2 regions of the Rhizobium sp. MHM7A genome follow, and region 2 is predicted to be linked to the other one. Evidence: riboswitches for the same ligand, from Rfam matches in the RefSeq annotation. Region 2 holds a riboswitch; the other holds the start of a gene.
The links. Region 2 has a riboswitch for FMN ahead of FFR93_RS11245 (6,7-dimethyl-8-ribityllumazine synthase). Riboswitches for the same ligand answer to the same signal wherever they lie in the genome.
Positions count from the first base shown of each region.

Region 1: linked by a shared signal. The riboswitch ahead of FFR93_RS24790 (DMT family transporter) and the one ahead of FFR93_RS11245 (6,7-dimethyl-8-ribityllumazine synthase) in region 2 are both predicted to bind FMN.

Region 1 covers NZ_VCHT01000008.1:220,254-235,938, reverse strand. Annotated here, with positions in the region: gene FFR93_RS24895 (NADH-quinone oxidoreductase subunit E) at 1-617, opposite strand, end outside; gene FFR93_RS24890 (hypothetical protein) at 634-906, opposite strand; gene FFR93_RS24885 (NADH-quinone oxidoreductase subunit D) at 906-2,096, opposite strand; gene FFR93_RS24880 (NADH-quinone oxidoreductase subunit C) at 2,162-2,764, opposite strand; gene FFR93_RS24875 (NADH-quinone oxidoreductase subunit B) at 2,783-3,367, opposite strand; gene FFR93_RS24870 (NADH-quinone oxidoreductase subunit A) at 3,358-3,723, opposite strand; tRNA gene FFR93_RS24865 (tRNA-Asp) at 3,971-4,047, opposite strand; tRNA gene FFR93_RS24860 (tRNA-Asp) at 4,099-4,175, opposite strand; tRNA gene FFR93_RS24855 (tRNA-Asp) at 4,227-4,303, opposite strand; tRNA gene FFR93_RS24850 (tRNA-Val) at 4,716-4,791, shown strand; gene FFR93_RS42080 (hypothetical protein) at 5,102-5,314, shown strand; gene FFR93_RS24840 (glutathione peroxidase) at 5,340-5,888, opposite strand; gene FFR93_RS24825 (hypothetical protein) at 6,369-6,731, opposite strand; gene FFR93_RS24820 (class I SAM-dependent methyltransferase) at 6,896-7,501, shown strand; gene FFR93_RS24815 (cupin domain-containing protein) at 7,507-7,908, opposite strand; gene FFR93_RS24810 (aldo/keto reductase) at 8,054-9,040, shown strand; gene FFR93_RS24805 (zinc-dependent alcohol dehydrogenase family protein) at 9,112-10,101, opposite strand; partial or broken gene FFR93_RS24800 (LysR family transcriptional regulator) at 10,206-11,064, shown strand; gene FFR93_RS24795 (esterase-like activity of phytase family protein) at 11,146-13,344, opposite strand; gene FFR93_RS24790 (DMT family transporter) at 13,438-14,337, opposite strand; FMN riboswitch at 14,429-14,580, opposite strand; gene hupB (DNA-binding protein HupB) at 14,697-14,972, opposite strand; gene lon (endopeptidase La) at 15,179-15,685, opposite strand, start outside.
Region 2 covers NZ_VCHT01000002.1:630,504-646,188, forward strand. Annotated here, with positions in the region: gene FFR93_RS11235 (DUF1194 domain-containing protein) at 299-1,072, shown strand; gene FFR93_RS11240 (VOC family protein) at 1,214-1,903, opposite strand; gene FFR93_RS11245 (6,7-dimethyl-8-ribityllumazine synthase) at 2,047-2,481, opposite strand; FMN riboswitch at 2,562-2,706, opposite strand; gene FFR93_RS11250 (SRPBCC family protein) at 2,971-3,417, shown strand; gene FFR93_RS11255 (hypothetical protein) at 3,592-3,903, shown strand; gene FFR93_RS11260 (hypothetical protein) at 3,980-4,204, opposite strand; gene FFR93_RS11265 (adenylate/guanylate cyclase domain-containing protein) at 4,458-5,555, shown strand; partial or broken gene FFR93_RS11270 (iron ABC transporter permease) at 5,565-6,446, shown strand; gene FFR93_RS11275 (iron ABC transporter permease) at 6,443-7,480, shown strand; gene FFR93_RS11280 (ABC transporter ATP-binding protein) at 7,488-8,300, shown strand; gene FFR93_RS11285 (class I SAM-dependent methyltransferase) at 8,281-8,964, opposite strand; gene FFR93_RS11290 (helix-turn-helix domain-containing protein) at 9,116-9,763, shown strand; gene FFR93_RS11295 (MFS transporter) at 9,760-10,998, shown strand; gene FFR93_RS11300 (LysR family transcriptional regulator) at 11,016-11,918, opposite strand; gene FFR93_RS11305 (LLM class flavin-dependent oxidoreductase) at 12,149-13,171, opposite strand; gene FFR93_RS11310 (SDR family oxidoreductase) at 13,330-14,337, shown strand; partial or broken gene FFR93_RS11315 (hypothetical protein) at 14,414-14,623, opposite strand; gene FFR93_RS11320 (DUF899 family protein) at 14,641-15,435, opposite strand; gene FFR93_RS11325 (helix-turn-helix domain-containing protein) at 15,551-15,685, shown strand, end outside.

The DNA of each region.
Region 1 (15,685 bases), on a different contig from region 2:
TTCGGCTCTTCCGTCGTCAGCGAGGTCGGACCGCCTTCGGGCGCCGAGAATATGCGGTCGATCTGCGTGCCCGGCTTGATGCTCGCGCCACTGCCTGCGGCAAAGGCATCGATGATCTCTTCGAGACGCTCGGGCGTCAGATCCTCATAGGTGTCCTTGCCGATCATCACCATCGGGGCGTTGACGCAGGCGCCAAGACATTCGACCTCTTCCCAGGAGAGCGTGCCTTCGGCATTTCGCTCGAAGGGATGAGCATGGATCTTGCTCTTGCAGACCGACATCAGCGCTTCCGAACCGCGCAGCATGCACGGCGTCGTGCCGCAGACCTGGACATGGGCGCGCGTGCCGACAGGATGCAGCTGGAACTGCGTATAGAAGGTCGCGACCTCGAGCACTCTGATATAGGCCATGTCGAGCATGTCGGCGATCTTTTCGATCGCCGCGCGCGTGACCCAGCCGTCCTGTTCCTGCGCCCGCATCAGTAGCGGAATGACCGCCGACTGCTGGCGGCCGGCGGGGTATTTCTGGATCGTCTTGTCCGCCCAGACCGCATTTTCATCGCTGAAAGCGAATGCGGCAGGCTGAAATTGATCTTCGGCTAATCGACGAACGGACATTCTTCCTCACGCCTTGTCAGTTTAGGGTTCCACACCGCGAAGCGGTCAAAGACTGCATTTCGCAGGCATAGGCCGACTGGTCTTTCTGCATAAATACGACGAATTTGCCGCCATTCGGAATGGCGGCCTTGATCTGATAGCCCTTGGACAAAAGCTCGCCCATGGACGATTGCTGCCCCGGCGGCGTCACTTCCTTATGACCCAGCGGCGTGCCGAGGGTGTCGGCCTCCTGGGCCGAAACCCCGGACGCCGAGAGAAGGATTGCGACGGCCAGCGGCAGAAGTCGCATCAGCGGTCCACCTCGCCGAAAACGATGTCGAGTGAGCCGAGGACGGCGGCGATATCGGCAAGCTGATGGCCGCGGCACATGAAGTCCATCGCCTGCAGATGGGCGTAACCAGGAGCGCGGATCTTGCAGCGATAAGGCTTGTTGGAGCCGTCGGAGACGAGATATACGCCGAACTCGCCCTTAGGGGCCTCAACGGCAGCATAAACCTCGCCCGCCGGCACATGGTAGCCTTCGGTGTAGAGCTTGAAGTGGTGGATCAGCGCTTCCATCGAGCGCTTCATCTCGCCGCGCTTCGGCGGAACGACCTTGCCGTCGATCGACGAGTAAGGACCGGTCTTCGCATCGGAGAGCAGGCGGTTGACGCATTGCTTCATGATGCGGACCGATTCGCGCATTTCGATCATGCGGATCAAATAGCGGTCGTAATTGTCGCCGTTTTTGCCGATCGGGATATCGAACTCGAGGTCGGAATAACATTCGTAGGGCTGGGCGCGACGCAAATCCCAGGCAGCACCCGAACCACGCACCATAACGCCGGAGAAGCCCCAGGCCCAGCAATCCTCAAGCGAGACGATGCCGATATCGACGTTGCGTTGCTTGAAGATGCGGTTGCCGGTCAACAAGTTGTCGATGTCGTCGAGCGCCTTCAGGAAAGGATCGCACCAATCGCCGATGTCCTGCACGAGCTTTTCCGGCAGATCCTGGTGGACACCGCCCGGACGGAAATAAGCCGCGTGCATGCGCGAACCGGAGGCGCGCTCGTAGAACACCATCAGCTTTTCACGCTCTTCGAAGCCCCAGAGCGGCGGCGTCAGCGCGCCGACGTCCATGGCCTGCGTCGTGACGTTCAAGAGATGCGAGAGGATGCGGCCTATTTCCGAGTAGAGAACGCGGATCAACTGGCCGCGGATCGGGATCTGGATGCCAAGCAGCCTTTCCACGGCGAGCGCATAGGCATGCTCCTGGTTCATCGGCGCGACATAATCGAGGCGATCGAAATAGGGCACAGCCTGCAAATAGGTCTTGGTCTCGATCAGCTTCTCGGTGCCGCGATGCAACAGCCCAATATGCGGATCGACCCGCTCCACAATTTCGCCGTCAAGCTCCAGGACAAGACGAAGAACGCCATGCGCCGCCGGATGCTGCGGTCCGAAATTGATGTTAAAGTTGCGGACGTTATGTTCGGTCATGCTGCGTGCTCCGCTATTGCAGGCATTAGCCAGTGGGCAATAGGCAATAGTGTAGTTTTTAGATCCTACTGCTTCGCCTTTTCGTCGCCAGGCAGAACATATTCAGTTCCCTCCCATGGCGACATGAAGTCGAAGTTGCGGAATTCCTGCTTCAGTTCCACTGGCTCATAGACGACGCGCTTTGCCGCGTCGTCGTAACGGACCTCGACGAAACCGGTGGTCGGGAAGTCCTTGCGCAGCGGGTGGCCTTCGAAGCCGTAGTCGGTCAGGATGCGGCGCAGATCCGGATGGCCGGTAAAGAGCACGCCGTACATATCCCAGGTCTCGCGCTCGAACCAGTCGGCGCCGGGATGGACGGCGCAGGCCGAAGGCACCGGCGTATCCTCGTCGGTAGCCACTTTGACGCGGATGCGCAGGTTTCTCTTCGGCGACAGCAGATGGTAGACAACATCGAAGCGCAGCTCACGCTGCGGCCAGTCGACACCGCAAATATCGATCAGGTTGACGAAGCCGCATTTGGCGTCGTCGCGCAGGAAGGTCAGCAGCGCGATCAGGTTTTCACCCGTCGTCGTCAGCGTCAGCTCGCCGTACTTCATCTGCGATGCGGCGATCAGGTTGCCGCGCGCTTCGCCAAGATAGGAGGCAAGCTCAGTCAGGGCTTCACTCATATGCCTTGTCCTTAACCCTTAGCGTTCGATCGTGCCGGTGCGCCGGATCTTCTTCTGCAGCAGAAGCACGCCATAAAGCAGCGCTTCCGCCGTGGGGGGACAGCCCGGCACGTAGATGTCGATCGGCACGACGCGGTCGCAGCCACGCACCACGGAATAGGAATAGTGATAGTAGCCGCCACCATTGGCGCAGGAGCCCATCGAGATGACGTAGCGCGGCTCGGGCATCTGGTCGTAGACCTTGCGCAGAGCCGGCGCCATCTTGTTGGTAAGCGTGCCGGCGACGATCATCACGTCGGACTGGCGCGGCGAAGCGCGCGGCGCAAAACCGAAGCGTTCGACGTCATAACGCGGCATGGAGAGCTGCATCATTTCGACGGCGCAGCAGGCCAGTCCAAAGGTCATCCACATCAGCGAGCCGGTGCGGGCCCAGTTGATCAGCTCGTCCGTCGAGGTGACGAGGAAACCCTTGTCGGCGAGCTCGTTGTTGATCTCGCCAAAAAATGCGTCATTGCTGCCGATCGGCTTGCCGGTCGAAGGGTCGATGACCCCCTTCGGCTGCGGCGCGACGAGCGGCTGATTGCTCACAGCGGTCACTCCCATTCCAGGGCTCCCTTCTTCCATTCATAGATAAAGCCGATGGTCAGCACAAAGAGGAAGACCATCATGGACCAGAAGCCGAACCAGCCGATGGCGCCGAAGGAAACGGCCCAGGGAAAGAGAAAGGCGACCTCGAGATCGAAGATGATGAAGAGGATCGACACGAGATAGAAGCGGATATCGAACTTCATTCGGGCGTCGTCGAAGGCGTTGAAACCGCATTCGTAAGCCGAGAGCTTTTCCGAATCGGGCGCTTTGAAAGCCACGGCGAACGGCGCAATGAGCAGCGCCAGGCCGATAACGAGCGCAATGGCGATGAAGATAGCGATCGGAATATAGGAACTGAGCAGTTCAGTCATCATGTTCATCCTTGCTTGCCGGAGGCGCCAGGCGGCGCATTTGGGCAATTGCCCGGCAAGCGAACGTGCGTTGCAACAAGCCGTGGTTAGCGCAGCCGACGCCCCGGCGCAAGACTTTTACAGAGGCAATTCGACGCGCCGCGCGCGGACATTATCAAGCAGATGCAACGATGTCGCGACAAATCCGCAGAAGCCGATTCAAGCTGCATGCCTGACCCCTGGAAATTGCATGGCTTTTCGGAAGGAATGGCGCGAGTGACGGGGCTCGAACCCGCGACCTCCGGCGTGACAGGCCGGCACTCTAACCGACTGAGCTACACCCGCGCATGACGGACGGAAGAGCCGGACGGCGGCGATTGGACGCCTGCTTTGAAATGGCGCGAGTGACGGGGCTCGAACCCGCGACCTCCGGCGTGACAGGCCGGCACTCTAACCGACTGAGCTACACCCGCGCATGACGGACGGAAGAGCCGGACGGCGGCGATTGGACGCCTGCTTTGAAATGGCGCGAGTGACGGGGCTCGAACCCGCGACCTCCGGCGTGACAGGCCGGCACTCTAACCGACTGAGCTACACCCGCATTCATTTCAAGCAATCCGGATGCCTTCGCACCCCCACCAAAACGGCTGCCCGTTTCGATGAGCGGCTAACTACGGGGTTCGCCTTTTAGTGTCAAGCAGGTTTGGAGACAAAACCATGACAGCCGCTGAATTGTTTTGACAAAGCCGCCGCCTCGCCACCGGAAAGCCGGCAATTCCGTAATCCGCAGCCCTACCAGAGCATGTTCGAAGCCGGCAGCACGGCAAAACTCATACGCCCGCCGCCTTCCCCTTCCCTTTTTCCACAGCCCGGTCGCGCCCGATCCATACGGCAAGGGAGACGACCACCGCCAAAAAAATCAAAAATTCTTCACAAACACTCTTGCGGTTTTGCCGCGATCCGCATAGATCACGGCCACCAACGCAGCAGGCCGATCCGGCTTCGCCAGCGAAGGGCGATTAGCTCAGTTGGTAGAGCGCCTCGTTTACACCGAGGATGTCGGGAGTTCGAGTCTCTCATCGCCCACCATTCCTCCCCCTCACATTCCCAAGAGTGATGTCGACTGCCGCGGTCACATGTGCGCTGATTGGCTCATGCAGGTAACTGCCTCTGAAGCCGTCGGCTATGAACGCGACGCAGCATTCGGCAAGACGTTCCTGCGCAGCATAGCTGTCCGGCAGGTCAAATACGCGCCGTCTGGAAACGGATCTCCACCAAAACGGACTACTCCAGCCTCCGCGCACCTCCTATTGGGCGAATGGATGGGGGCGCGCAAAAGTGAGACTATTCGTCGCCCGGAAGTCTCCACGGTTGAAGGCTTGCGGCGCGGGGGGGTGCCATGAGAACTCTATGTTCCGCATTGACGTTGTGCATCGCGATTGCCCTTTGCGCGCCAAGCGCGACATATGTCAGTCTGCCCGGATACGCATTCAAGACGAATCCGAAATGCCTGCGCCACGTACCGAAGACGAAGTTTGACAGAAGGTGCGACCAGCCGAGACTGGGCTTCAAGGACTTTACGCCTCCGCTTGTGACCGTGCTCGGGATCTGAAGATCCTGCTCAGCCTGCTGGCAACTCATCCCTTCGCCAGTTCCTGATCCACCGCCGAAACTAGCCGCGAATCATCTGCCGTCACATCGGGCGCAAAGCGGGCGACGACCTTGCCGTCGCGGCCAATCAGGAATTTTTCGAAATTCCAAAGAATGTCGTCCTCGTCGCCGCCTGAAATGCCATGGGCTTTCAGGCGTTCGCGCATCGGACCATCGCCCGTCGTCTTCACGCCCGATTTGGTCAGTTGCCGGTAGAGCGGGTGCTGGGCCTCACCCTTGACCGAAATCTTGGCGAAGATCGGGAAGGTGACGTCGTAGGTGCTGGTGCAGAAATCGAGGATTTCGGCGTCGGTGCCAGGTTCCTGACCCTTGAAATCGTCGGCGGGGAAAGCGGCGATGACGAAGCCGCGGTCGCGCTTTTCCCTATAGAGCCTTTCAAGCCCCTCATATTGCGGCGTGAGCCCGCATTTCGAGGCGACGTTGACGATCAGGAGCACCCTGCCCTGGTATTCATTCATTGTGGTCTGTCGACCATTCAGTGATTTCACCCGCATATCCAGCACATTGACCGTCACGGGAACCTCCAAATTGGCAAGGATCGTTCCGGGAGCTTAGAGCTTTTCCGGGTTACATTGAAGCATTCTGCCGGAGCAGGTTTTCGTCAGGGCAAAGGCGATCGACGAAGGGCATACCCAAAGGTACGTCCGAGCCAATCGCCTTTGATCCTGGCTAGAGATGCCCGGCCCACCGGCCGCACCGCTTGGCCGTGGCGAAGCGACAAGTGCGTCCGGTGATTCTGGGGTCGTGCAGATTTGCCACGCAAATCTGCGGGAGGTTGGCTGAAACGGGCCGGCTGATCGACCGGCCGGCTTGGCCGCAGAGCTGGGCTACGCCGCGCGCCGGCCGGTCGACCAACCGACTCCGTTTGAGCCAACAGAATTCTTCAGGCTAACCCGGAAAAGCTCTAACGATATCGCCGCCATTGTCATCAGGGTTAGGGATCAACTCGGCGTCAGCGCGCCCGGCGTCGCCTCCGCCAACGCCGGGGCGGCCCGTCAGGCGGGCGAGGTTTCCCTTACGTCATCGAGCAGGAAATGCACGACGAGGTAATCCGTCTTGTAGTGGCGGCCGCTGTCCGAGACGGATTCGACGCTGCCGCCATCCTTTGGATGCCAGGGATGGTAATGAGGGTTGGTAGTGATGAGGGTGATGGCCTTGCCGGCGAATTTCTCCTCGCTCAACCGGAAACGCATCTCGGCGAGCGGCCAGATTCGCTCGTAATCTTCCATGGTGATGCGCGCCTTCAGCGCTTTCCGGTGCAGCGGCTCGCCGGCGCCTGTCTCAGCGGACGATTCCAGCATCACTTCTTCGGCATCGGCTATGATTGCATTGAACTCTTCAGGCCACGTCCGTCTCATGAAATCGCTCCTCCCAGGGCTCTTTCGTCGGTCTACAGGCAAAACTTAACGCTTTGTCGGAAAGAAGCAAATTCTTGTCATGCCGTTGTCATCCGCATCGGCTGCTCCTACGTTCCCCTCGAACCGCATCAGGGCCGTCAGCCGCCCCAATTCCGAGATCAGAGATGAAGACACGTGAAGAAAGGCAGGCACTGCGGGCGAGCATGCCGCGCACCCCGCTCAGCGCCCATCATTTGGAAAACGCCCGGCTGCTGCCGAATCGCGGCGAGTTGCTCTACCGGATTCCGAATGGCGGCATCGGCGTCGAGGTGGGCGCAGCTTTTGGCGAATATACGGCGGAGATCCTGGAAAAAAATCGCCCGGCGCAGCTTTATCTCATCGATCCCTGGTCGATGGATCGCTACAGCTCCGGGCTCGACGCGATCCACACGAATTTCGCCGCCGAGATCGAAGCCGGCCGGCTGCACCTGATGCAAGGCACGTCGCTCGAACAGCTCGCCGAATTCGAAGACGACTTCCTCGACTGGGCCTATATCGACACCGACCATTCGTTCGAGCTCACCTGGCAGGAGCTCCTGCTCTGCGATAAGAAGGTGAAGCGGACAGGACGCATTGCCGGCCATGATTTCTGCACCGGCAACACGGTCAAGCCAATCGTCTACGGCGTCGTCGAGGCGGTTACGAAATTCTGCAAGGATTATGGCTGGCAATTCGAATTCCTGACGGTCGAATCGCATGCGCATTTTTCCTATTGCCTGAAGCGCCTTTGATCAGCTTACGGCTTGCCGGAATATTGTTCGTCGCTGACTTTTTCCATCCAGGCGACATGGCTGCCGTCCAATGCCTCGTGAATGGCGATGTGCGTCATCGCCGTGTCCGGGCCAGCGCCGTGCCAGTGTTTTTCGCCCGGCGCAAACCACACGGTGTCGCCGGCGCGGATCTCGCGAATGTCGCCGCCCCAGCTCTGGGCGAGGCCCTTGCCTGAGGTGACGATCAGCGTCTGGCCGAGCGGATGCGTGTGCCAGGCCGTGCGAGCGCCCGGTTCGAAGGTGACAGAGGTTGCCCTCACCCGGGCCGGCGCCGGCGGCTCGATCAGCGGATCCTGGCGCACGGCGCCGGTGAAATAGTCGGCGGGCGGTTTCATCGAGGGGCTGGAGCCCGCGGGTTTGATCTCCATGATCGTTCCTTTCCTTCCATGCTGTTGAAGCTCTGCGGTACGACGATATTTGATCGAGGCGACACGTCAAAGCCGGATCGGCAATTGCCGCACGGCCGCCCGCCTGATAGGCCAGCATTTCTTCATAACCTGGGGAGATTTTTTCATGAGACACCATGCTTTCGGCCGCATGCCTTTCACCGTCACCAATATCGGCTTCGGCGCCTGGCAGATCGGCGGCTCCTGGGGCGATATCAGCGAGGCGGACGGGCGGGCGGCGCTGAATGCCGCACTCGATGCCGGAATGACGTTCATCGACACGGCGGATGTTTACGGCGATGGTCGCTCGGAAAAGATCATTGCCGATGTGTTGAAGACGCGCGGCGGCGAGCGCCCGATGGTCGCGACCAAGGCAGGCCGCCGCCTCAACCCACATGTCGCGGAAGGCTATAGCAAGGCCAATCTCGAAGGCTTCATCGACCGCAGCCTCAAGAATCTTGCGGTCGACAGTCTCGATCTCGTACAGTTGCACTGCCCGCCGCGCGAAGTGCTTTACCAGCCCGAGGTCTTCGAGGGCCTCGACGCGCTACAGAAGGCCGGCAAGATCAAGGGTTACGGCGTCAGCGTCGAAAAGGTCGAGGACGGGCTGAAGGCGATCGAATATCCTGGCGTCGTTAGCACCCAGATCATCTACAACATCTTCCGCCAGCGCCCCGACCATCTGTTCTTCACGGAAGCGCGCCGCAGGAACGTGGCGATCATCGCCCGCGTACCGCTGGCAAGCGGCCTTCTCTCCGGCAAGATAAGTCGCGAGACGCAGTTTGCCAGCGACGACCACCGCAATTTCAACCGCCACGGCGAAGCTTTCGATGTCGGCGAGACCTTTGCGGGCGTACCTCTCGAGGTCGGGCTGCAGGCAGTCGAGGAAGTGCGCAAGCTGGTGCCTCAGGGCGCCACCATGGCCGCCTTTGCGCTACGCTGGATCCTTATGGCTGAAGCCGTCACTGTCGTCATCCCAGGCGCCCGCAATGCCGAACAGGCGAGAGCCAATGCGGCGGCCGCGGATCTCGCGCCGCTCTCGGCTGACGTCATGGCGGCGACACGCGAGATTTACGAGCGACTTATCGCGCCGCATGTGCATCAGCGCTGGTAAGCCCTGACAGCCCGTTCAAGCCCGGCTGTCCGCCTGGCCGGGCTTGAGACATTTTCCCAAGTAGGACGGAATCAGACCGTCACGACAATCTTGCCGAACTGCTCGTTCGATTCCAGGAAGCGGTGTGCCTCGACGATCTGCTCGAAGGGGAATGTCCTTGATATGACAGGCTCCAGCGCGCCGGACGCGAGCCCTTCGAGAATAAAGGTCTTTGCAGCCTGCAGCCGCGCCGGATCGCGGACAATCTCATGGACGAGATAACCGCGTAGGGTCAGGCCTTTGCCGAGCACCGCACGGACCGGAAACGGCGTCGGCTCGGGGTCCAATCCGCCATATTCGATGAAAATGCCGCCCGATGACATTGCCGCGCTCAGCGGCTCGAAGATGGGGCCGGCGACGGCATCGAAGACGACCCGCACGCCATCCGGGCCGGCGACGGCCTTCAGCTTCATTTGCAGATCTTCCTCCTGTGAAGCGAGGACATGCGCAGCACCGGCATCTTGCAATGCCTGACGCTTGACGGAGGTCCTGGTAATCGCAATCGGCGTCGCACCGACCTTGTTGGCAATCTGGATCGCAGCAAGTCCCACGCTGCTCGATGCCGCGGTCACGGCGACGAAATCACCTTTGCTCAACCTCGCAATGTCGATGAGTGCGCCGTAGGCCGTCAAATATGGCATCCAGACGGCAGCGGCGGCTTCCCAGGACAGCGTCGGCGGATGCCTGACGACGAATTCGGCGGGAAAGGTTATGAGTTCCGCATAAGCCGGCCACCGGACCATAGAGATGGGCGGGATGATGCTGACATGGTCGCCGGGCACAAACCCATCCACCCCCTCGCCCACCGCCTCGATGATACCAGCCGCTTCGAGGCCGAGGCCCGAGGGCAGCGGCGCAGTTTCGATATAGGCGCCTGACCGCAACAAAGCTTCAGCGCGATTGATGCCCAGCGCCTTGACGCGGATCTGAACCAACCCCGGCTGGGGCGCGGGAATCACTACATCCTCGATGCGGAGAACCTCGGGACCGCCAAGCTCACGAAAGCGGATTACACGTGCCATTCGATATCAACTCCAAAATGATTGAACCGAATGATCTATGCCAAGCCGCCTCCAGAAGATAAATTGGCCAAAAGGCAAGACAGAAGAAACCACGAGTTTGCAATATGGATCGTCTCACCAGCATGGCCGTCTTCGTGAAGGCCGTCGATCTGGGCTCATTCGCAGCGACGGCCGCGGCGCTTGGCCTGTCCGGACCGATGGTCGGCAAGCATATCCGCTTTCTTGAGGAGCGCCTGGGTGTGAGCCTCCTCAACCGGACGACGCGTCGCCAGAGCCTGACGGATTTCGGACGCGCCTATTACGAGCGCTGCCGGGTGATCCTTGCGGAGACCGAGGCTGCGGATGCGCTAGCAGTCGATCATCTTTCCGAACCCTGCGGAAGGCTGCGCGTCACCATGCGAACTCGCCCAGCGGCATCCGAACCTCGAACTTGATCTATCGCTCAGCGATCCTGTCATCGACCTCGCGGAGGGCGGCTACGATCTCGCGATCCGCACTGGCGAGTTGGAGGACAGGTCTGGCGTCATCGCGCGCCGTGTCGCGCGCCAGCGCATGGTGGTCTGCGCCTCGCCAGCCTATCTCGATGCCCAAGGCAGGCCCGAGCGGCTCGAGGATCTCGGCAGGCACGATGCAATCGTATATGCCCGCTCCGCCCGGCTCCGCCCGTGGCTTTTTCCGCGCGGCGACGAGCCACCGACTGAAATCAGGCCCAAGAGCCGTTTGAGGCTCGACGACCTCGATGCCATTGCTGATGCGGCAACGGCAGGCATGGGGCTCGCCTGGTTGCCCTCCTGGCTTATCCGGGACCGTGTGCAGGCAGGGATGCTGGTGGTGGTGCTGCCGGACGAGCCAGAATTCCCGTATGATTGTCATGCGCTGTGGCTGCAGACACCACATCTGCCGCTCAGAACTCGTCTTGCTGTCGACGCATTGGCGGCTGCATTGCCTAAACTCATGGCGTAGGCCAGGCTGTTCAGGGGCAAACCGGCAAATGAAACCGGCCGGGAGCTAAACCCGGCCTTTCATTTTCATGGGAACGCGAACTCAGTTAGTGGCGGTCAGGTTGACCGGGAAGAACAATGTTTCGCCGGAGGAGTCGCTCACACCGTCATTGTCGGTCACGCCATAGGCCTTGCCCGATGCGTCGAAGGCAAAACCTTCCAGCTTGTCGAGAACGTAGCCGTTGGTGGCCGACTTCAGGTCGCCTATGAAATCATGGGCTTCCGTCTTCCTGACGACAGGCAGTTCGCCACCGAGCTTGCCCGGCTTCAGGTCGGAGATTGCGACCTTGTAGAGCTTCTTCAGCTTGGCGGCGTCGCCGACCAGGTTGTCGCGCTCGATGATGTAGACGCTGTCGCCGTGGGCGGAAATCTCGGACAGTCCGACCCAGCCGCTTTCCGTCTTGTCGAGCGGATAGCGCACGGCGCCCCATTCCTTCTTCTTCGGATTGTAGGAGACGAGCTTCACGAAGCCCTTCTCGTCATCACCCCACTCGCGCTGGACGGCCATCCAGAGCGTGGCATCGTCGCCGGTGCCGACAATGGCGACGCCCTCGAAGCCGTAGCGGATTTCGTTGGCGGCAAATTCCTTCGGCAGGGCGATCTCGGCCTTGATGTCGCCCTTGGCATTGACGTTGTAGAGGGCATGCGGGACGAGGCGTTCGCTATACCCTTCCGAGGCCAGCCAGAAGGAACCGTCGGCGGCAGCCGCGATGCCTTCTATGTCGAGCTTCTGTGCCGGAGTGCCGTCACGCTTGACGACCAGCGCGTCGGTGATGACCGCCGGCTTCTTGCTGGCGTCGATCGTGTAGATCGTCGGCTGCGAGCCCAGAACGCTGTCGCTGACGGCGTAGAGCATGCCCGGTCTGCCGGGGACGGCGGCGAGACCCGAAAGCGCTGCGAAACCGATCGGATTGCCATCCTTCTCGGCGGAGACGATCTGCGGATAGGCTCTTTCGCCTTCCGAACGCTCGTAGATCATCACATGCGAGCGCGCGCCGCCATCCTTTCCGAGGTCGAGTTCATTTGCGGTGGCAAAGAGATTGCGCTGGGGAATCGCGATCGCGCCTTCCGGCGAAATACCCGACGGCAGCAGCTGGACGAGTTCGGGATCGGCGCCGGTATCCTTATAGACGCCGACGATCGAGGCGCGCTCGGCGAGCAGGAAGAAATAATTGTCGTCGCCGAACTTGGCGACTTCGAGACCTTCCGGCTCGACACCTTTCGATCCCGAACGGCTTTCGGGATAATGGCCGATATGGGAAACGGCGCGTTCGAAGGATGCGCCCGATTCGTAGAGGACCTTGCCCGTCTTGTCGAAGATGGTGAAGCCGCGCGAGCCGCCCTGGTAATCGCCTTCATTGGCAACGACGAGGCGGTTGTCGTCCAGCCACTTCACGGCATCAGGCTCGCGCAGCACACCTTTCGATTCGCTTGAGAATTTCAGGGCGCCGTCGCGCTTCGTGTCAATGCCGGAGAGATCGGCGCTGCCGGCGGTAAAGTGGGTCTTCACCTGAGCCGTGTTGGCGTCGATGATGACGATCTCGTTATTTTCCTGCAGCGTCAGGGCAATTTCGTTCAGGCCGTTGAAAGCGACGAATTCCGGCTCCGGATCTTCGGGGGTGACACCGGCACGCCCGGTCAGCGCCACGTGCTTGGTGGTGCCGCAATCGACTGTGCCGTTCTTGACCTGGAAGACGACGAGGTCGCCGGCCGGCATCTGCGGGAGCTTGCCGTCATTGACGTCTTCGTCGCGCTCGTTTTCGATCGCGATGGCACCGAGCGTCTTATCCTTGTTGAGGGCGATCGAATCCGGCTGGCCGCCGAGATCGCAGGTACTCTCGATCTTCTTCGTCGCCACGTCGACGATTGCGAGGCGGCCTGAGGGCTTGGTCTTGCTTTCGGAGGTGTTGACGGCAACCAGCGCCTTGCCGGCGCTCGAGGTGACCGATGTCGGCTCGCCATCCATCATAAGCGCGCCGGCGGCTCTCGGGGCCTTGGCGTCGGTGATGTCGATGAAGCCGATCGCACCGAGCGGGCTGTCGCTATAGATCAGGGTGTTGCCGTCGTCGGTCGCGGTGATGATTTCTGCCGATGTCACCGACAGCTTGTCCTTGTCACCAGGCAGGTTCTGGGCGACCGGGAAGGAGGCGACGCGGTTGAAGACCGGCTCAGCCGCAGCGGGAAAGGCAACAGATGCGAGAAGCACGGCAGCAAGCGCTGCCTTGCGGGATGAAATTGTCATGGAAACCCCCAATGTCGAAAGATCGAATAGAGGGGTTTTGCGGGACTGCCATGACAGACACATGACAGGCTGTAAGATTTCAGAGGCTTGGCGTCATGCGGTTTGCCTTTCCCGCCGCAGCTCGTTCCTCATGATGAAGAGCGATGCGGAAAGAATGAGTGCAGCGCCCAACCACAGATAGCCGGCGGGCGCGTAGCCGAAGAACAGCCAGCCGGCGAACACGTTGAGCGGCAGCTTCAGATCGTCGAACGGCTGGACGTAGGCGGCGTCGGCGCTGGCATAGGCAAGGGTCAGCAAATACTGCGCCACGACCGTCAGGAGGCCTGCCAGAAGGAAGAGCGCGAGTGTGGTGCCGGTAGGCACCGCAAAATCCGCCGCAAGCGCCAGACTGCCGTTGATCGGCGTCAGCAGCACCAACAGCCAGACAGTGATTGTCTCCGGCCTCTCGATGCCCGTCAGGCTCTTGGTGATGAGCGAGGAGGCACCCCAGAGCAGCGCCGAGAGGACCGGCAGGAGCGCGGCCCAGGTGAAACCGTCCGACCATGGCTGAAGGATGATCATCGCGCCGGCAAAGCCGACACCCGTCGCTGCCCAGCGGGCCGGGCCGACGCGCTCACCGAGGAACAGCCGGGCACCGAGGATGATGAAGAAGGGCGAGGTCATGACGAGCGCGATCGCCTGCCAGATCGGCACCGAGGCAAGACCCAGAACCCAGGCCTCGACGCCGAGCGCGGCAAAGAGGACGCGCACGACATGCCGCCACGGATAGTTCGTCCGCATGGCCGAAAGTCCGGCCTTGCGCAGAAAAGGCAAAGAGAAAAAGAAGGCGAAGGCATACTGCCAGAAGGCTGCGGAGGCCGGCGGAAAGGCGAGCCTCATGGTCAGCCACTGGGTGACGACGTTCAGGAGCGAGAAGGCCACGCCTCCGAGCACCATGAAAGCTGCGCCGGCAAAGGCGCGGGAACGCGGGAGTGCAAGGGAATTCTGATTCATGTCTTCCATCCAAAACAGGGACCAACATAAATCAGGACGCATGAGGCGATGACACGCGGACGCCGGCAGTCCCCTGCCCGCTCGCGGCCATGCTCATTCTCTTTCATCCGGACTATACCGTCGGCTCCGGAATTGCACTGGATCTGCTGACCCCTCCCCTGCCGAAGCTTGAGAAGGCGCTCGCGGGCTCGGGCCGCAGCCCTTACCGCCGGTGGGGACTTTCACCCCGCCCTGAGAACGGCATCTTTCGTAAAACAAAGCGCTGCCTGCGGCAAGCGGCAAAACAAAAGGGGTCCGGCACGCCGAACCCCTCGAAATCCTGTTCAGCCGTTCTCGTTTACGACTGGCGGACGATCAAATCAGCCGTTAACGGCGTCTTTCAGGCCCTTGCCGGGCGTGAACTTCGGCACGTTGCGGGCCGGAATATCGACTTCAGCGCCAGTCGACGGGTTGCGGCCCTTCGTTGCAGCGCGATGAGAAACGGTGAAGCTGCCGAAACCAGCAAGGCGGATGTCGCCCTTGTTCTTGAGTTCGGCCTGGACAACGTCGAAAACCGCGTCAACAGCGGAAGCCGCGTCAGACTTCGTCAGTCCTGCCTTTTCGGCGACTGCGGACACGAGTTCATTCTTGTTCATGTTTCCACCCCTTTCAAAATGGTATGAAACGACTCAAATCTAAGCTAGGCGCAGAATAGGTTTCATCAGGCCCGCCGGGAACCCAAAAGCCCTGCAAATCAAGGAAAAGCAAGCGTCTCCATGACGTTTTCACAAAAAAGGCTGGCGTTTCCGCCAGCCTTTTTGTGTCTTTTGCGCCAATTGGGCATAAATGTGGCAAATGCCACTCAATGCGCTATGGCTACGCCCGAGTCATCAAGGCCTTCCACCGATGTGATGACAGGCGTTTCCACCGTGCCATCCCACTCGATCGGCTCCGGCCGGCGGATCAGCGCATGCTTGATCACCTCGCCCATCCGGGAGACCGGGATGATCTCCATGCTGTTCTTCACATTGTCCGGAATCTCCGCCAGATCCTTGGCGTTTTCCTCCGGAATCAGCACCTTCTTGATGCCGCCGCGAAGCGCTGCGAGCAGCTTTTCCTTGAGACCGCCGATCGGCAGCACCCGGCCGCGAAGGGTAATTTCACCGGTCATGGCCACATGCTTGTTCACCGGAATGCCGGTCATGATCGATACGATGGCGGTTGCCATGGCGACACCGGCCGACGGGCCATCCTTCGGTGTCGCACCTTCCGGCACGTGCACGTGGATGTCGTTCTTTTCGAACATCGGCGGTTCGATGCCGAAATCGACGGCGCGCGAGCGGACATAAGAGGCCGCTGCCGAGATCGA
Region 2 (15,685 bases):
TGGATGCAAGGAGCAGCGCCGAGCGCCCTTCGAGACTTCGCCCTCACGGGCTACGCACCAGGATGGGGAGCGTTGGAGCATGCCGCCTTCCTCGACCTCAAGAACCAGTTTCAGCTCGATCTTTTAGGCCGTCCTAGCACGGCAACCGCGGGTACAGAGCGCAAGGCCGGAGCCTTGGCGGGCAGGCCGGACACTCCTGATATCACCGAAAATTGAAGCCTCGCTCTTTGCCGGGCGTCCTGCGCAGGCCAAGCTGTGTTACAGTTCCTTCGCCTGATGGCGCGGGGATTTGCCGATGCTGACGACGACACTTGCGGTGCTCATGGGTCTTTCCGGCGTTGTTCCGGCGGCGGGCGTCGGCGGAAACGAGGTCGACGTGACGCTGGTGCTTGCCGTCGACACCTCGCGGTCGATGGATTTCGAGGAGATCAGCATTCAGCGCCAAGGTTATGTCGAGGCGCTCAAGCACAAGGAATTTATCGATGCGGTCAAGAGCGGGCTCACTGGTCGCATCGCCATCAGTTATTTCGAATGGGCGGGGTATGTCGTCCAGGATTCGATGATCGACTGGCAGGTGATCGAGTCCGAAGTGGATGCGATCGCCTTCGCCGACAAGCTCGATGCCCGGCCGATCGCCACGCAAAGGCGCACATCGATCTCGACCGCAATCGACCACGGCGCCAGCATGATCACCGCCGGTCCCTTTCGTGGCCGGCGTGAGGTGATCGACGTTTCCGGCGACGGCCCGAACAATTCCGGCGATCCCGTCACTCCCGCCCGCGACAAGGCGGTGGCATCAGGCATGATCATCAACGGCCTCGCCATTATGCTGCGGCCCTCCGATGCGCAGGGCGGGCTTGACAAATACTACGCCGATTGCGTGATCGGCGGCCCCGGCGCTTTTGTGCTGCCGGTCCACAAGATCGAGGATTTCGCCATCGCTGTGCGCCGCAAGCTGGTGCTGGAGATCAGCGGCCTGCCCCCGCCGGTGACGGTGAGGGTCGCCGGCGAGGCGCCGACGGCGGATTGTATGATCGGCGAAAAGCTGTGGCGGGATATATTTGATCGGTGAATTGGTGGTTTGGGCGGGGCGCTGCGGGTCCTGGGGATGGGAGGAGATGCCGTGTGGCACCCCCTTTCTCCTGCCGGTGAAGGAAGCGACAAACATCCCGCGTCCTCCAGCGAGGCGGGTGCTCCCTGCGCCTGCCGTCACCTAAAGCGGCAACGCCTTGCCGGCCTGCTCGCTGACCATGTATTCCGCGTACCAATCGGGCCAGTTATCGTCGTATTTGCCGCCGTTTCGCTTCTCGTGTTCGCCGTGGGCTTGCGCGGCGCGGCGGAGCGCGGCTGCGAGGTCGCTCGAGGTGGAGAAGGCGGTCTGGTCGGAGTCAATGCGGCCGGGCAGACGAGTGGTGACTTCCTGAAAGAGCCAGCCGTTGCCGTCGGGATCCCTGAACGAGGCGAAGGAGCGGTAGCTGCGTTGCTCGGGGTCGCGGCCAGCGATGCGCAGGCGTCCGAAGAGATAGGGCTCATCCTTGCCGGCATAGACGCCTGATGCGTCGTGGAAGATCTCGCCCACCTCGACGCCACGGGCGACGAGATCGCGTCGCGCCTCCTCGATGTCGGAGACGATGAGGTAGAGCCCCTGCGCGGAGCCGGGGGCGGCGGCGGTGACATTGCTGCCGAAGATGATCGCGCAGCCGGAGCCCGGCGGGGTAAACTGGATTACCCGGAAATCGGCATCATTGGCGAAATCGGCGTCGAGCCTCCAGCCCAGGCTCTCGTAGAAGCGTTTGGCGCGGTCGACGTCGGAAACGGGGATGACGACCACTTCGAGCTTGGTGTCGAGCGGTCGAGTCGTCGTGGATTCGGTTGGGGATTCACTGTGCATTGCATTGCTCATCTTCAGCTCCCTCAAGGTCTGGACGCATTAAGAATGGCGATACATGTCGGGGTCGAGTGGACCACAGCGCGGGTGGGGCGTCGAATCAATTCTTCTGTTGGGAGAAGACGGCGGGCCTATCCCGCCGCCTGTGACGCGGGCTTCTATGCCGCAAGAGCGGAGCGCGTTTTGCCGATCATGAGAGCGGCGCGCGCCGCCTCGCGGCCCTTCTCGACGAAATGGGCGCGGTAGATCTGCGTGTGATGCTCGGTTTCCTGATAATGATGCGGCGTCAGCGAGACCGACAGAACCGGCACGCCGGTATCCATGCCGGCGCGCATCAGGCCATCGACCACTGCCTGGGCGACGAATTCGTGGCGGTAGATCCCGCCATCGACGACGAAGGCGGCGGCGATGACGGCGGCATAACGGCCGGAGGCGGCAAGATCTCGCGACAGCAGCGGCATTTCGAAGGCGCCTGGAACATCGAACACGTCGATCTGCTCGGCGGGAACAAGCTGTTGGAAACCTTCGAGCGCACGGTCGACGATATCGGCGTGCCAGCCGGCTTTGACGAAGGCATAACGGGTGGGTGTCATAGTCATCTCCTTTGGCGTACAGACACGTCACCCAAGGCGATCACGAGCATCCGCCGCCAGCCCGGGAGGGCAGCGGCATCGCACGTTCTCTTTCATCCGGACTATGACCGTCGGCTCAGGCATCTCACCTGATCTGCTGACCCTTCCCTAGAGAAGGCGCTCGCGGGCTCGCAATCGAAACTGCATACCGCCGGTAGGGACTTTCACCCCGCCCTGAGAACGGCGCGACCATAGGGGCACGGCGGCGGTCTGGCAATAGGGAGATGTTTTCATGGGTGGAGCGGGTTGCAACTGCAAGGGAGCCTCATTCTGAGGCGCCCCGCAAGGGGCCTCGAGGGCGAGGCGGGTGCTTTGGCGGCTGATGGATGCATGCAAATCGCCCTTGCTGAGCGTACGCTTGCGCCTACATGCTTCCCCGAGGACATCCACGTCGATAACAGCACAATCGTCTTCCCTGCTGAAGCGGGGCGGCAACCATGGGAGGGAGACATGCAAGAGTCTTTCGTCGTGCGCCGCGAGGCGCATATTGCGGCGCCGCCGGCGGCGGTGTTTGCGCTGATGACCGATCCAGAGAAGATTCTGCGCTGGATGGGGACGGAGGCCGAGGTCGAGCCGCAGCCGGGCGGGCTTTATCTCGTCAACGTCACCGGCGCCCGATTTGCGCGCGGCTCGTTTCGCGAGGTGGTGCCGGTGCATCGCCTTGCCTACAGCTTCGGCTGGGATGGCAGCGAGGTGGTGCCGCCGGGATCGAGCCTGGTCGAAATCGACCTGATCGAGCAGGGAGGCGGGACGCTTTTGCGGCTCACCCATAGCGGCCTGCCGAGTGCGGAACAATGCGCCGGCCACGAGGAAGGCTGGGCGCATTATCTCGGACGGCTCACCGAGGTGGCAGCCGGGCGGGATCCCGGTCCGGATCGCTTTTACGGCAGTACGTGAACGGTATTCGGCAGCGGCGGACACTCGTCAGGCGCTCGACGCTGCGAGAGGAACGGCCGAAAACCGGCCGTCAAGAGGCGAGGTTTTTCGAGGGCAAACATGAACGCGCAGTTCATCGGAGGTTCAATTTGGCGGGCCTAATGTGGGTGCGGCTGGATTGAATTGGAGTTTTCGATGAAGGCACTTACTATCGCGGCTGCCTTGCTCGCTGGCAGTCTCTCGATCGGCACAGCTCAGGCGATGCCGGTCGGGACAATCAAGGTTGAGAGCGCTGTCACGAAGGTCGACTACGCCTGCGGTCGCGGCTGGCACCTGACGCGCTGGGGCGAATGCCGCCGCAACTGGCGCCGCCCGCCGCCGGTGGTCTTCTATGGCGGCCCACCGCGCTGGGGCTGGGAGCGGCGGCATCACCATCATTGGGATGGCCCGCGGTGGCGCGAGGAGCGGCGTTGGCATCGCGAGCGCCGCTGGCGCGACGATTACTAAAGGCCTTGTACAGAGGCAGACGAACGAAGGCCGGTGCGATGTTCGCCGGCCTTTTTCCTGAGAACTACGGCGGCACTTAGATGCGGCTGACGAGCCAGTGCTTTCCGTCGATCAACTCTTCGAGCTCGGCCGGATCCTTGACGCCGAACTCGAACCATTCGATGAGTTCCTTCGCCTTCCGCTTGCTCTCCTCCGCGGTAAATTCGATCCCGTAACGGGCGCACCACCGCCGAAGGATCGACGTCAGCAGCGTCATGTCATTCCCGTCAAGCGGGTCTTTCGGCCAGTATGTCGTGCCCATCGCAACCCCTCAATCGCAGATGACAAGCTGGCACATAATGGAATCAAAGCCGCGCAAGTTTAAAGTGTTTTTTTGGCATTTTTCCACCGTGGTGAATGTTTTTCCACAGGGTTGTTTTGCGAGGGGGTTGACAGGGGATGCGGGCCAAGCTGCTGGCGGACGCCCCGGGTGCAGGCGCCTGAAGGGGTGCGCGGCCTCCGCGGGACGAACGCCGCGGGGTTGCCCGCACACTGGAGTGATGCGATGCTGGGGCATGGATCTGCCTCCCTCCCTTGCCTGGCTGGTTGACGAAGCCGCGGCTTCGCCTGGTCCCGAGCAGTTTCTGGCCGAGCTCGGGCGCCGGCTGCTGGTCGGTGGCCTGCCGCTTTCCGGTGGCGCGCTGACGCTTTCGGTGCCGCATCCGATTATTGCGCGGCGCACCTGGCTGTGGCGTGCGGAGACCGGGGCGGTCATCGAGGCGCTGGGCTTTGCCGCCGCCCCGCGAAGCGATGCCGGGCGCGAGTGGCTCGCCGGGCTCGGACCGGTGTGGGAGGAGAGGATCGGGAATTCGGAAGACGGTACGATGCTCGGCTGGGCGGCCATCGGCAAGGGGGCAGGGGCGGACGCATTCGCTCCGGATGAAGCCGGCCGCCTGAGGGAGGTCGCGCGTTTTGCCGCCGCACCAGTTGCAGCCCTTGCGGCGCGGGAGGCGCGCGCAGCCCTGCTCGAAGCCTATCTCGGTCGGCGCAGTGCGGCCCGGGTTCAGTCGGGCGTGCTTGCGCGCGGCACCGGCGAAACCATCCGCGCGGCTCTTCTCTGCGCCGACCTCCGTGATTTCACCGCGCTTTCTCAGGTGACGGAGCCGCATGCGATGATATCAGCGCTCGACGCTTATTTCGACCGCATCGCAGGCGCCGTGCATGCCTTTGGCGGCGAGGTGCTGAAATTCATCGGCGACGGTGTGCTGGCGATTTTTCCCGTCACGGGCGCTTCCGGCGAAGAGAGCCGCGGTGATCGGGAAGCCTGCGAGGCGGCGCTCCGAGCCGTCGCGGCCAGCCGCGCCGGCATGATCCATCTCGACCAGATGCGCGAGGCGCAAGGGCTGGCGCCGCTGCCCTTCGGCGCCGCGCTGCATTTCGGCGAGATCCTCTGGGGCAATATCGGCGCGGCCGACCGGCTGGATTTCACCGCCATCGGCCCAGCGGTCAATATGGTCAGCCGGCTGGAAGGGCTCTGCAAGCCGCTCGGCCACAGCGTGCTGATCTCGGGCGAGGTGGCGGCGAACACCGAGGCCGTGCTGACGCCACTTGGCGAGCACTTTTTGCGTGGGATCGCAGAACCTTGTGCAGTCTTCACCTTGGCTGAGGATTGAGCCGGCCAACTGGCGCCCGACGGTAAGCTCGAATCTGTCCTCGTCTGGACGCTGCGCCTGCCGCGCAGCCTGGCGGCCGCCGCCGGTGGCGCCGGACTTGCCGTTTCCGGTTATGTGCTGCAGACGCTGACGCGCAATCCGCTGGCCGATCCCGGTATTACCGGCGTAACATCGGGGGCGGTCGCCCCGATCGTCTGCTGCTTCGTCTTCGTGCCTTGGCTTTCGCCTGCCTATTATCCCTTCATCGGCCTTGCCGGCGGGCTCCTTGCTGCCTCGGTGACATTCTGGGTTTCGCGCGGCGGGCAGGGGCGGCCACTGCAGCTTGCGCTCGGCGGCGTCAGCGTCTCGCTGTTTCTCGGCGCGATCACCACCTATGTTCTGCTCTTGACCGGGCCGCAATCGGCATCGCTGCTCTTCTGGCTCGCCGGTGGCTTCCAGGGGCGCACCTGGTCGCACCTCCTCTATATGCTGCCATGGACGATCGCCGGCGTCGTGGGCGCGCTCGTTCTGCGGCGCGTCATCGGCATGTTCATGCTGAGCGACCATGCGGCGGCCGGCATGGGCCTGCAGCTCGGTCTGTGGAAGCCGCTCATCCTCATTCTTGCCGTCATTCCGGTCGCCGGTGTCGCGCCGATTGCCGGGCCGGTGGCCTTCGTCGGTCTTGCCGCTCCCCACATCGCCCGGCTGCTGAAACCCCGCGGCACGGGGTGGGAGATCGGGTTGAGCGCCTCGCTCGGCGCGCTGATCGTGACGGTCGCTGATGTTTTCGCGCGCAGTATCGCAATCCCGCGTGAGTTGCCGGTCGGCATCGTCACCGCATTGCTCGGCGGTCCGGTCTTCATCTATCTCGTCCAGCGCGGGCGGCTCAGCTTCGCGGGGGAGACGCAATGAGCGCCCGGGCATCGATATCGGCTGGTCCGAGAAGCCTCGGCATAACAGCTGCGCTTGCCGTCTTGGCTGTCCTGTCGCTTGCGGCGGCGGTCTTCCTCGGCGTCGCCGATATTCCCATGGCTGACGTCGCGGCCCTGCTGACCGGCGGCGGCTCGGCCGAGGCGCGGCTGATCATTCTCGATATCCGGATGCCGCGCATCGCTACCGGCATCCTGGCCGGCATTCATTTTTCGCTGGCGGGATATCTGCTGCAGACCATTACCCGCAATCCGCTCGCCGACCCCTCGCTGATGGGCGTGTCGCAGGGAGCGACTCTCTCGGTGACGATCTTCCTGCTGTTTACCGTCTATATTCTCGAGCCCGGCTCGAACACGCTGGCCGAACTGCCGGTCGCATGGCTGCCGGCTGCAGGTCTCGCCGGCGGCCTGCTTGCCGGCGGCGTCATCTATCTGCTTGCCTTCCGTCTCGGCCTCAGCGCGCTGCGCATCACCCTCTGCGGCGTGGCAGTCGGCGCGGTGCTGCATGCAGTGGCGATCGGCCTTATCGCCGGATGGGGGTCGGCCCGTATCGAGATCATTCTCGAGTGGCTGTCGGGCAGTCTTTACGCCCGCAGCTGGGATCACGCGCTCTTCCTGTTGCCCTTCACGATCGCTGGGCTCGCCATGCTGCCGGTCGTCTATCGGCCGCTGATGCTGCTGCAGTTCGATGCGCCCGTCGCCCGGTCTCTCGGGCTCGGCTATCGCAAGTACTTCTCGATCGTGCTGATCGTCGCCTGCGCGCTCGCGGCAAGCGCCGTCGGCGCGGTCGGACCTGTGGTCTTCGTCGGTCTTATCGTGCCGCATCTCGCCCGCTTCCTGGCTGGGCGGAACTTCATGCTGTCGCTTACGCTGACGATCGTGTTGGGCGCCGTCATCGTCACGCTCGGCGATCTCATCGGCCGGCTGCTGGGACAGGCCGAGGAAATACCGATCGGCGTAGTCACCGCCGTTTTCGGCGTACCGCTTCTGCTCGCGCTGCTGCGCACAACCATGTGAGGCCGAAATGCCATTGTCCTGTTCCGACCTCTCGGTGATGTACAACAAGCGAAAGGCTCTCAGCGGTTTCAGCCTCTCGCTCGAAAAGGGCGAGATCCGGGCGCTGATCGGGCCGAACGGCTCGGGCAAGAGCACGGCGCTGCATGCGCTGGCCGGCCTCATCCGGCCAGCGGTGGGCAAGGCGTCGCTCGACGGCGTTGCTGTCGCCTCCATGTCGCGCCGGATGCTGGCGAAGAAGCTCGCTTTCCTGCCGCAGCAGCCGACCGCTCCCGACGAGATGACCGTCGCCCAGCTCGTGCGCCAGGGCCGCTATCCGCATGTCGGCCTGTTCCGCTCTTATGACAGCCGCGACGAGGAGGCGATCGAATGGGCACTCGATAGCACCGGACTATCTGATTTGGCCGACCGCAGCCTGCGCGAATTATCCGGCGGCGAACGTCAGAGGGCGTGGATCTCCGCCGCTCTCGCCCAGGAAGCGGAGATCCTGCTGCTCGACGAGCCGACCTCCTTCCTCGACATCGGCTATCAGGTCGAAGTACTCGATCTCGTGCATCGGCTGAGCCGCGAAAAGGGCGTGACGATCGTCATGGCGATCCACGACATCAACCAGGCGATCGCCGTCAGCGACCGCATTTCGCTGCTAGAAAAGGGGCAGCTCAGATTCGACGGTGCGCCACGCGAGCTTGCCGAGCGCAATCTCATCCAGGAAATCTTCCGGGTCAGGGGCCGTTTCGTCCAGGTCGCTCCGAATAACCCGCCGCATTTCGATGTGGAGCTGATGCGGCTTCAGCCGGCAGTGTCTAGGGCTTCACAAGCCTGAAGACGATCTTCGTCTGGGTGTAATAGTCCAGCGCATCGGCGAAGTCAGGCGTCCAGCCGTCCGCGACGAAGGGGATGAAGCCGTCATATTCGAGCTTGCGCGCGGAGACGGCGAAGCCCGCCTTTTCGAAGGCACGGCCGTAATCGGTGACCGACCGATCCTGAACGACGGTGTTGGTGCGGTTGGCGACGAGCTCGCGCCATTTCGGCCAGAGCGGATTGTCTGTGTGGCAGCCAGTTACCGCATAATAGACGCCGCCTGACTTCAGTGCCTGGCGGATATCGGCGGCGTGCGCGTCGATATCGGGAACGAGATAGATGACCTCATGGCTGACGGCGAGGTCGAATTCCTCGCTCCAGCCCTCCAGCCTGCCGCCGACCTGATGCTGGATCGGCAGATTGCCTTTCAGCGTCTCGGCCTTGGCAATGGAGGTTTCGGCGATGTCGATACCCAGGGCCCTGCGGAATGGTCGAATCGCATAGAGATGCCGCAGCAGGCCGCCCTGATTGCAGCCGAAGTCGAGCACGTTCTTATCGGAGAGGTCACGCTCGAGCATGAGATCGATCAGGTGGCGCCATATCGGCGCATGCCCATCGGCCATCCTATCTTCGGCATCGGGGTCGATGTACCAGGTACCGATATTTTTCTGCGCGTCCTCAGCCATCCCTTTGCCCCTCGTTCATGCGGACTACCGCCACGGTCATAGGGCGCGTCATCATGCCTAGCTATAGGCGAAGCCGGTTTTCAAGAGCCTTCCGAAACAGTTTTGCAAAGAAATATTTGCAAAGATATGTTTGCAATTGTATGATAGCATCATGAAAGAGCAGAACTCCGATCCAGCCGCCGATGCCGCCATCTCCCGCACCGTCAGCCGGGTCGTGCCCGAACCGACGGCGCTGAAGGCGTTGGCGCATCCCGTGCGGCTGCGCATGCTTGGCATGCTGAGGATCGACGGCCCCGCCACGGCGACGCAGCTCGCGGTCCGGCTGGGCCTGAACAGCGGCGCGACCAGCTATCACCTGCGCCAGCTCGCCCGATATGGTTTCATCGAGGAATCGCCGCATGCCTCGCGACGCGATCGCTGGTGGCGCGCCAGCCACGAGCTGACCTCGGTGCCGGCAAGCGAAGCCGAGGGGGAGGCGCTCGATCTCGACGTTGCCTTCAACCAGGCGGCGCTTTCGCTGCACGTCGGCCAGATGCAGCAGGCGCTGGAGGAATATGCCGGGCTGCCAGTCGAATGGCGCAGGGCGACGGCCGCCGACGACATCCTCATCCCGATGACGGCTGAACAGGCCGAAGCCCTGACGAAGCGGTTGAGAGACATCATTCTTGACGCGATGCGGGCGGCCCCGCCGCTGGGAGAGGCGACGCAGGATCCTGACGTCGTTCCCTTCTATGTAATGCTGCACGCTTTCCCTTATCCGGGCCGCGTTCCGTACCGCGAGCGGGAGAGTGAGCCGTGAGAAGGGGCAAGCCGTTTCTGAGGTTCGCCGTCGCCGAGACGCTATCGCTGTCCGGCACCCGGCTCTCGACCATCGCCATTCCCTGGCTGGTGCTGAGTGCTACCGGCAGTCCGGTGCTGACCGGGCTGACGGCGATGATGGAAATGCTGCCTTATGTGCTCGCCAAGGCGCTCGGGGGACCGCTGATCGACCGGGTCGGCGCCAAGCGCATCGCCATCATTTGCGACATTGCTTCCGTTGTTGTGGTCGGGCTGGTGCCGCTTCTCGATTTCTTGGGCATGTTGACTGTGCCAGTGTTGCTGCTCCTCGTCTTTGCCATGGGTGTGCTGCGCGGGCCTTCCGATGCCGCCAAGCAGGCGATGGTTCCCGATATCGCGACCCTCGCCGAAGTGCCGGTCGAACGGGTGACCGGCGTCTCCAGCGCCATCGAGCGGCTGGCCTCGACGGTGGGTGCGGCCGGCGCGGGCGCGCTGATCGGGCTGATCGGCCCGGGTCAGGCGCTCCTCGTCAACGCCGCCACCTTCGCTGCGGCTGCCCTGGTCGTTGCATCAGGCATACCCGGCACCCGCCGCGCTCCCAAGATCCCCGCCGCGCCCGACGCGCGGCCCGGCAGAGCGTCAACCTATCTCGGCGATCTCCTGGAAGGCTGGCGCTTTCTGCGCGGCGACGCGGTGCTCGTCAGCATTGTCGCCATGGTGGCGATCACCAATCTGCTCGATCAGGCCTATCACGCCGTGCTGCTGCCGGTCTGGACGCGGGACGCCGGTCACGGGCCGGAGCTGCTCGGCGGGCTGCTTGCCGCCTTCTCCGGCGCCTCAATCGCGGGCGCGGCAGTTGCCGCTGTTGTCGGCGAGCGCATGCCGCGTTTGATCGTCTATACGATGGCTTTTTTGCTGACCGGATTTCCGCGTTTTCTGGTGCTCGCCGTGGATGCGCCGCTCGGCTCCGTATTTGGGACGCTGGCAATCGCAGGCTTTGCCTCCGGTTTCCTCAACCCGATCCTGTCGGCGGTGATCTTCGAGCGCATCCCCAAACCACTGACCGGGCGCGTAACGGCGATGAACACCGCTCTCTGCTTTGCCCTTATCCCCTTCGGTGGCCTCGTCGGCGGTGCGCTGATCAGCACGACCGGGCTTGGCGCAGCGATGCTCCTCTGCGGGCTCGCTTATCTCGCGGCGACCCTCTCTCCGCTGGCGCTCAAGAGCTTCCGCGGTTTTGACAAGGCTGTGGCATGAGCCCCGCGGACGCGTTACTAGCCTGGTCCGATTTCCTCGATCATCAGATCGATAAAGCAGCGCACCCGCGGCTCCAGCAGGCCTCTGTCGGGATAGAGCGCCATGATCTTCGTTTCGTCGGTTTCGAGCTCGGGCAGGACCTGCCGGAGACGACCGGCTGTCAAATCGGCGGCGATGAGGAAGTCCGGAAGGAGCGCGATGCCGAGTCCGGCCAGAGTGGCATCGCGGACGGCTTCACCGCTGTCGAGCCTCAGGCGGCTGCGCCCCTGGGCCCTGATCCAGCCGGCACCGCTGCGAAAACGCCAACTCTGCCTTTGGCCGCGGCTGGTGAAGAACAGGCAGTCATGGGCGGCGAGATCTCCTATATAGCCGGGCATGCCGCGTTCGGTCAGGTAGGTGGGCGAGGCGCAGAGCCGCGCCTTGTCACTAGCGATCACGCGCGTGATCAACCGACTATCGCCGGCCGATGGCGCCGCGCCAATCCCGATCGCCAAGTCGAAGCCATCCTCGAGGATATCGCCCGGGCGATCGGTGAAGCTCACTTCGGCCTGCATGTCCGCCCAGGTCCGAAGATATTTTTCGAGCAAGGGAAGCACGACGAGCCGCCCGAAATCACCGGGAACGGCGAGCCTGAGAACGCCTCGCGGCACACCACTTTGCCCCGCAACGCTCGCTTCTGCCTCGTCGACCGATGCCAGGATCTGCAGCCCGTGGTCATAGAACACTCGTCCTTCGTCGGTCAGGCTCAGCGTCCTCGTCGTACGGTTGAGCAGGCGCGCGCCGAGCCGCTCTTCGAGTCGAGTAACGGCCTTTCCCGCTGCCGAACGGGAGAGACCCATGGCTTGGCCGCCGGCGATAAAGCTTCCGGCATCGACGACGGCCATGAAGATCAGGATATCGTTCAGGTTCGTGCGGGGCATGGGCCAACTCGAGCGATTCGACTACAGCCTTAAGTCGGTCGCGTCGTGATCGATTCAAGGTTCGAACCATCAACGCCGACCGCGCCAGTAAGGTCCCGAGCGTTGCTTCTATGTCGACACAAGTTCGCCGATCTTGCAGCCGCTGCAATCATCGCAACGATGGCGGCCCGACGACAGCTGCCATTCTCATCACCATCACCCATATCGCCAGGGCGCGCCAAGTGTCGCCGTCAGCGCCACCCGAGCGCCGGAGCGACGTGGGTGAGGATCGCTTCGATGACGTGGGCGTTGTAGGCAACGCCGAGCTGGTTTGGCACGGTGAGCAGAAGCGTATCAGCCTCGGCGATCGCCTCGTCTTCGGCAAGCTGCGTGATGAGTACGTCAGGCTCGGCGGCGTAGCTGCGGCCGAAGATCGCCCGGGTCTTCTCGTCGATGAAGCCGATCTTGTCGCCCTCGTCGCTGCCATAGCCGAAATAGGCGCGATCGCGGTCGTCGACCAGCGCGAAGATGCTGCGGCTGACTGAGATGCGCGGCTGGCGCGTGTGGCCGGCCGCCTTCCAGGCTTCGCGATAGGCGCGGATCTGGTCGGCCTGCTGGACGTGGAACGGTTCGCCGGTCTCGTCGTCCTTCAGTGTCGAGCTTTGCAGGTTCATGCCGAGCTTGGCGGCCCAGACTGCGGTGGCGTTGGAGCTAGCGCCCCACCAGATCCGCTCGCGCAGGCCTTCCGAATGCGGCTCGAGGCGTAGCAGGCCCGGCGGGTTTGGAAACATCGGCCGCGGGTTCGGCTTGGCGAAACCTTCACCGCCCAGTACTTGGAGAAAGACTTCGGCGTGGCGCCTGGCCATATCGGCATCGCTCTGACCTTCCGGCGGGCCGTAGCCGAAATGGCGCCAGCCGTCGATCACCTGTTCGGGCGAGCCGCGGCTGATGCCGAGTTGCAGCCGGCCCCCGGCGATGAGATCGGCAGCACCCGCATCCTCGGCCATATAAAGCGGATTCTCATAACGCATGTCGATAACAGCCGTGCCGATCTCGATCCGGCTGGTCTTGGCGCCGACGGCCGCCAGCAGCGGGAACGGCGCTGCGAGCTGTCTCGCGAAATGGTGCACGCGGAAATAAGCACCATCGGCGCCGAGTTCCTCAGCCGCAACGGCGAGGTCGATCGACTGCAGCAGCGCATCACCTGCCGAGCGCGTCTGCGACTGGGGCGAGGGCGTCCAATGCCCGAACGAGATAAAACCGATCTTCTTCATGTCGAATCCCTATCCGTTGCATCTCACGGTGGATCGGTCATGACATAGTTTCGGTGCGCAAGACAATCGCAACCGGATGGAACTCCGCTTTCCCAGAGGTGTTTGATGGATGCGCTGCTGTGGAGCCCGGCGCTTCCCCAGGACAGAGAGGCGGAACGATGTCTATCAATCTCGAGAATGCAGTGGTCGTCATCACGGGAGCATCGAGCGGTATCGGTCAGGCCACCGCCGAGGCTTTCGCGCGGCGCGGAAGCAGGCTGGTGCTGGCCGCTCGCAACGGCGAGGCTTTGGAAAAAGTCGCAGAGACGTGCAGAGGTCTAGGCGCCGAGGCGGTTTCCGTCGTCACCGACGTTACCGAGGCTGCTGCTGTCCGCGCGCTTGCCGACAAGGCGAAGGCGTTCGGCGATATCGACGTCTGGGTGAGCAATGTCGGCGTCGGCGCGGTCGGGCGGTTCGAGGAGACGCCGATCGAGGCGCATGAGCAGGTCATCCGCACCAATTTGATAGGTCACATGAACGATGCCCATGCCGTCCTGCCGATCTTCCTGAAGCAGGGCAGGGGCGTCTTCATCAACATGATCTCGCTCGGCGGCTTTGCGGCTGCGCCATTCGCGGCGGCCTATAGCGCCAGCAAGTTCGGCCTGCGCGGCTTCTCCGAGGCGCTGAGGGCGGAGGTCGCCGACAAGCCGCGCATCCATGTCTGCGACGTCTATCCAGCCTTCGTCGATACGCCGGGCCTCAGACACGGCGCCAATTATGTCGGCCGCCAGGTCTCGGCACCGCCGCCGGTGCTCGATGCGCGCCGCGTCGCCGAGGCGATCGTCGGCGTCGCCAGGTCGCCGCGCGCCACCACGACGGTCGGAGTGGTAACCACTGCAACACGGCTTGCCCATTTGCTGGCGCCCAACCTCGCTGCCAGGGCGCTCAGCCGTTTCCTGGCCGCCTATTTCAAGCGGGCGCCGCGCGCCGTCGAAAGCGACGGCAATCTCTATCGGCCCTCTACGGACGCGGCCAGGATCGACGGTGGGCTCCGATCGCCGCACCGGTATTCGGCGCCGCTCCTTTTCGGTCTGGTCGCGGTTGCTGTGCTGGCGCTTGCGGCTGCTGGGCAGAGGGCGAACCCGCGCCGGCGGCTGGCTTTGGGCAGTCGGCACCGGCTTTGGTAGTAGATGGCCGGTGCGATGCTGCGTGTTTGCACGCTGTGACGCGCGGTATGAACGGGACTTGGCAGGCGCCGAAGCATCATCTGCGCCCCAAGCCCTCCCTGCTGGCGAGCCGGAGCCACGGACCCAGATGGAACGCGCTCATCAGCAGGTACATCGGCACCATTCCGCCGATCGGGAAGGCATCGGGCGTGGTCATGCAGATCATGTCGGTGGTGCCGGTTGCGGCCGTCAGCAGCGCCATGATGGCGAATGTGGGGGCAGCGGCGAGCGACAGATAATCGGCGGCGGCGGAAGACATGACGGTCACTCGCCGTAGCGGTCGTGATGGCGCCACCAGATGCCGGTTTCGTTGCGGCCCTTCGGCGCGCGATCGAGCCATTGATACACGCCCCAAAGCCCGTCCAGCCCGCGCGCATAGCTCGAATAGCTGTGGTAGACGACGCCGTCGATGAGTTCGAAGGCGCTGACGCCTGGCCGGTCGCGGGTGTAGGTGGGGACGTCGGTGCCGGTCATCGAAGCGATCTGAACGATGGGCTCGTCGCCGCCGCGCGACTGCCATTCAGGCGCTGCTTTGCCCGCCGGCGGCATGGGCGCGGGCGGTTCGCGGCGGTAGTTGTATTCGATCTCGCCCTGGCGCTGCTGCTCCGGGCTGAACCAGACGCTGAAATCGGCGTTGAAATCACTGCCGGCCGAGGAGGCCCAGGGAAAGCTCCAGTCCATGCGCCTTTTGAAAGCCTCAAGCTTTGCGAGCGGGGCGCGTGAAACGGCCCAGAAGGCGACGTCATGGTTTTCGAGGTGGACGAAAAAGCCATTGAAACCGTCGGCGATCGAGGAGCAGGAGGGGCATCCGGCGTTGTAATCCGGCCCGAACATGAAGTGATAGACGAGGAGCTGCGAACGCCCTCCGAACAGATCCTTAAGTGAGGCGCTGCCGATTTCGGTGTCGAAGCGGTATTCCTTGTCGATCCGCACACGAGGCAATTGCTGGCGCTTCAGCGCCAGCGCATCGCTGCGCCGCGTCAGTTCCTTTTCCTCCTCGAGCAGATCGAGTCTCGCCGCCAGCCATTCCTCGCGGGTTGCGTCCAGCATTGCCTTCATGGGGCTTCTCCTTTGCCTGTCTCTCGTCGTAGCATCCGGCGCGGTTGCCTGCCGTTGAACGAAGATTACGGCCGGAGGGATAAATGCCGGGAGTGACAAGTGTGACGGGATTTGAATGGACTCGCTGATTACGGCCGCCGCGCAGGCGCTGGCATCGGGCGATACGCTTGGTGCGCTGAAACGGGTGGCGCTGCGCGACGATGCGCCGGCGTTGGCGCTGCGCGGCATTGCCATGGCGCAGCTTGGCAAC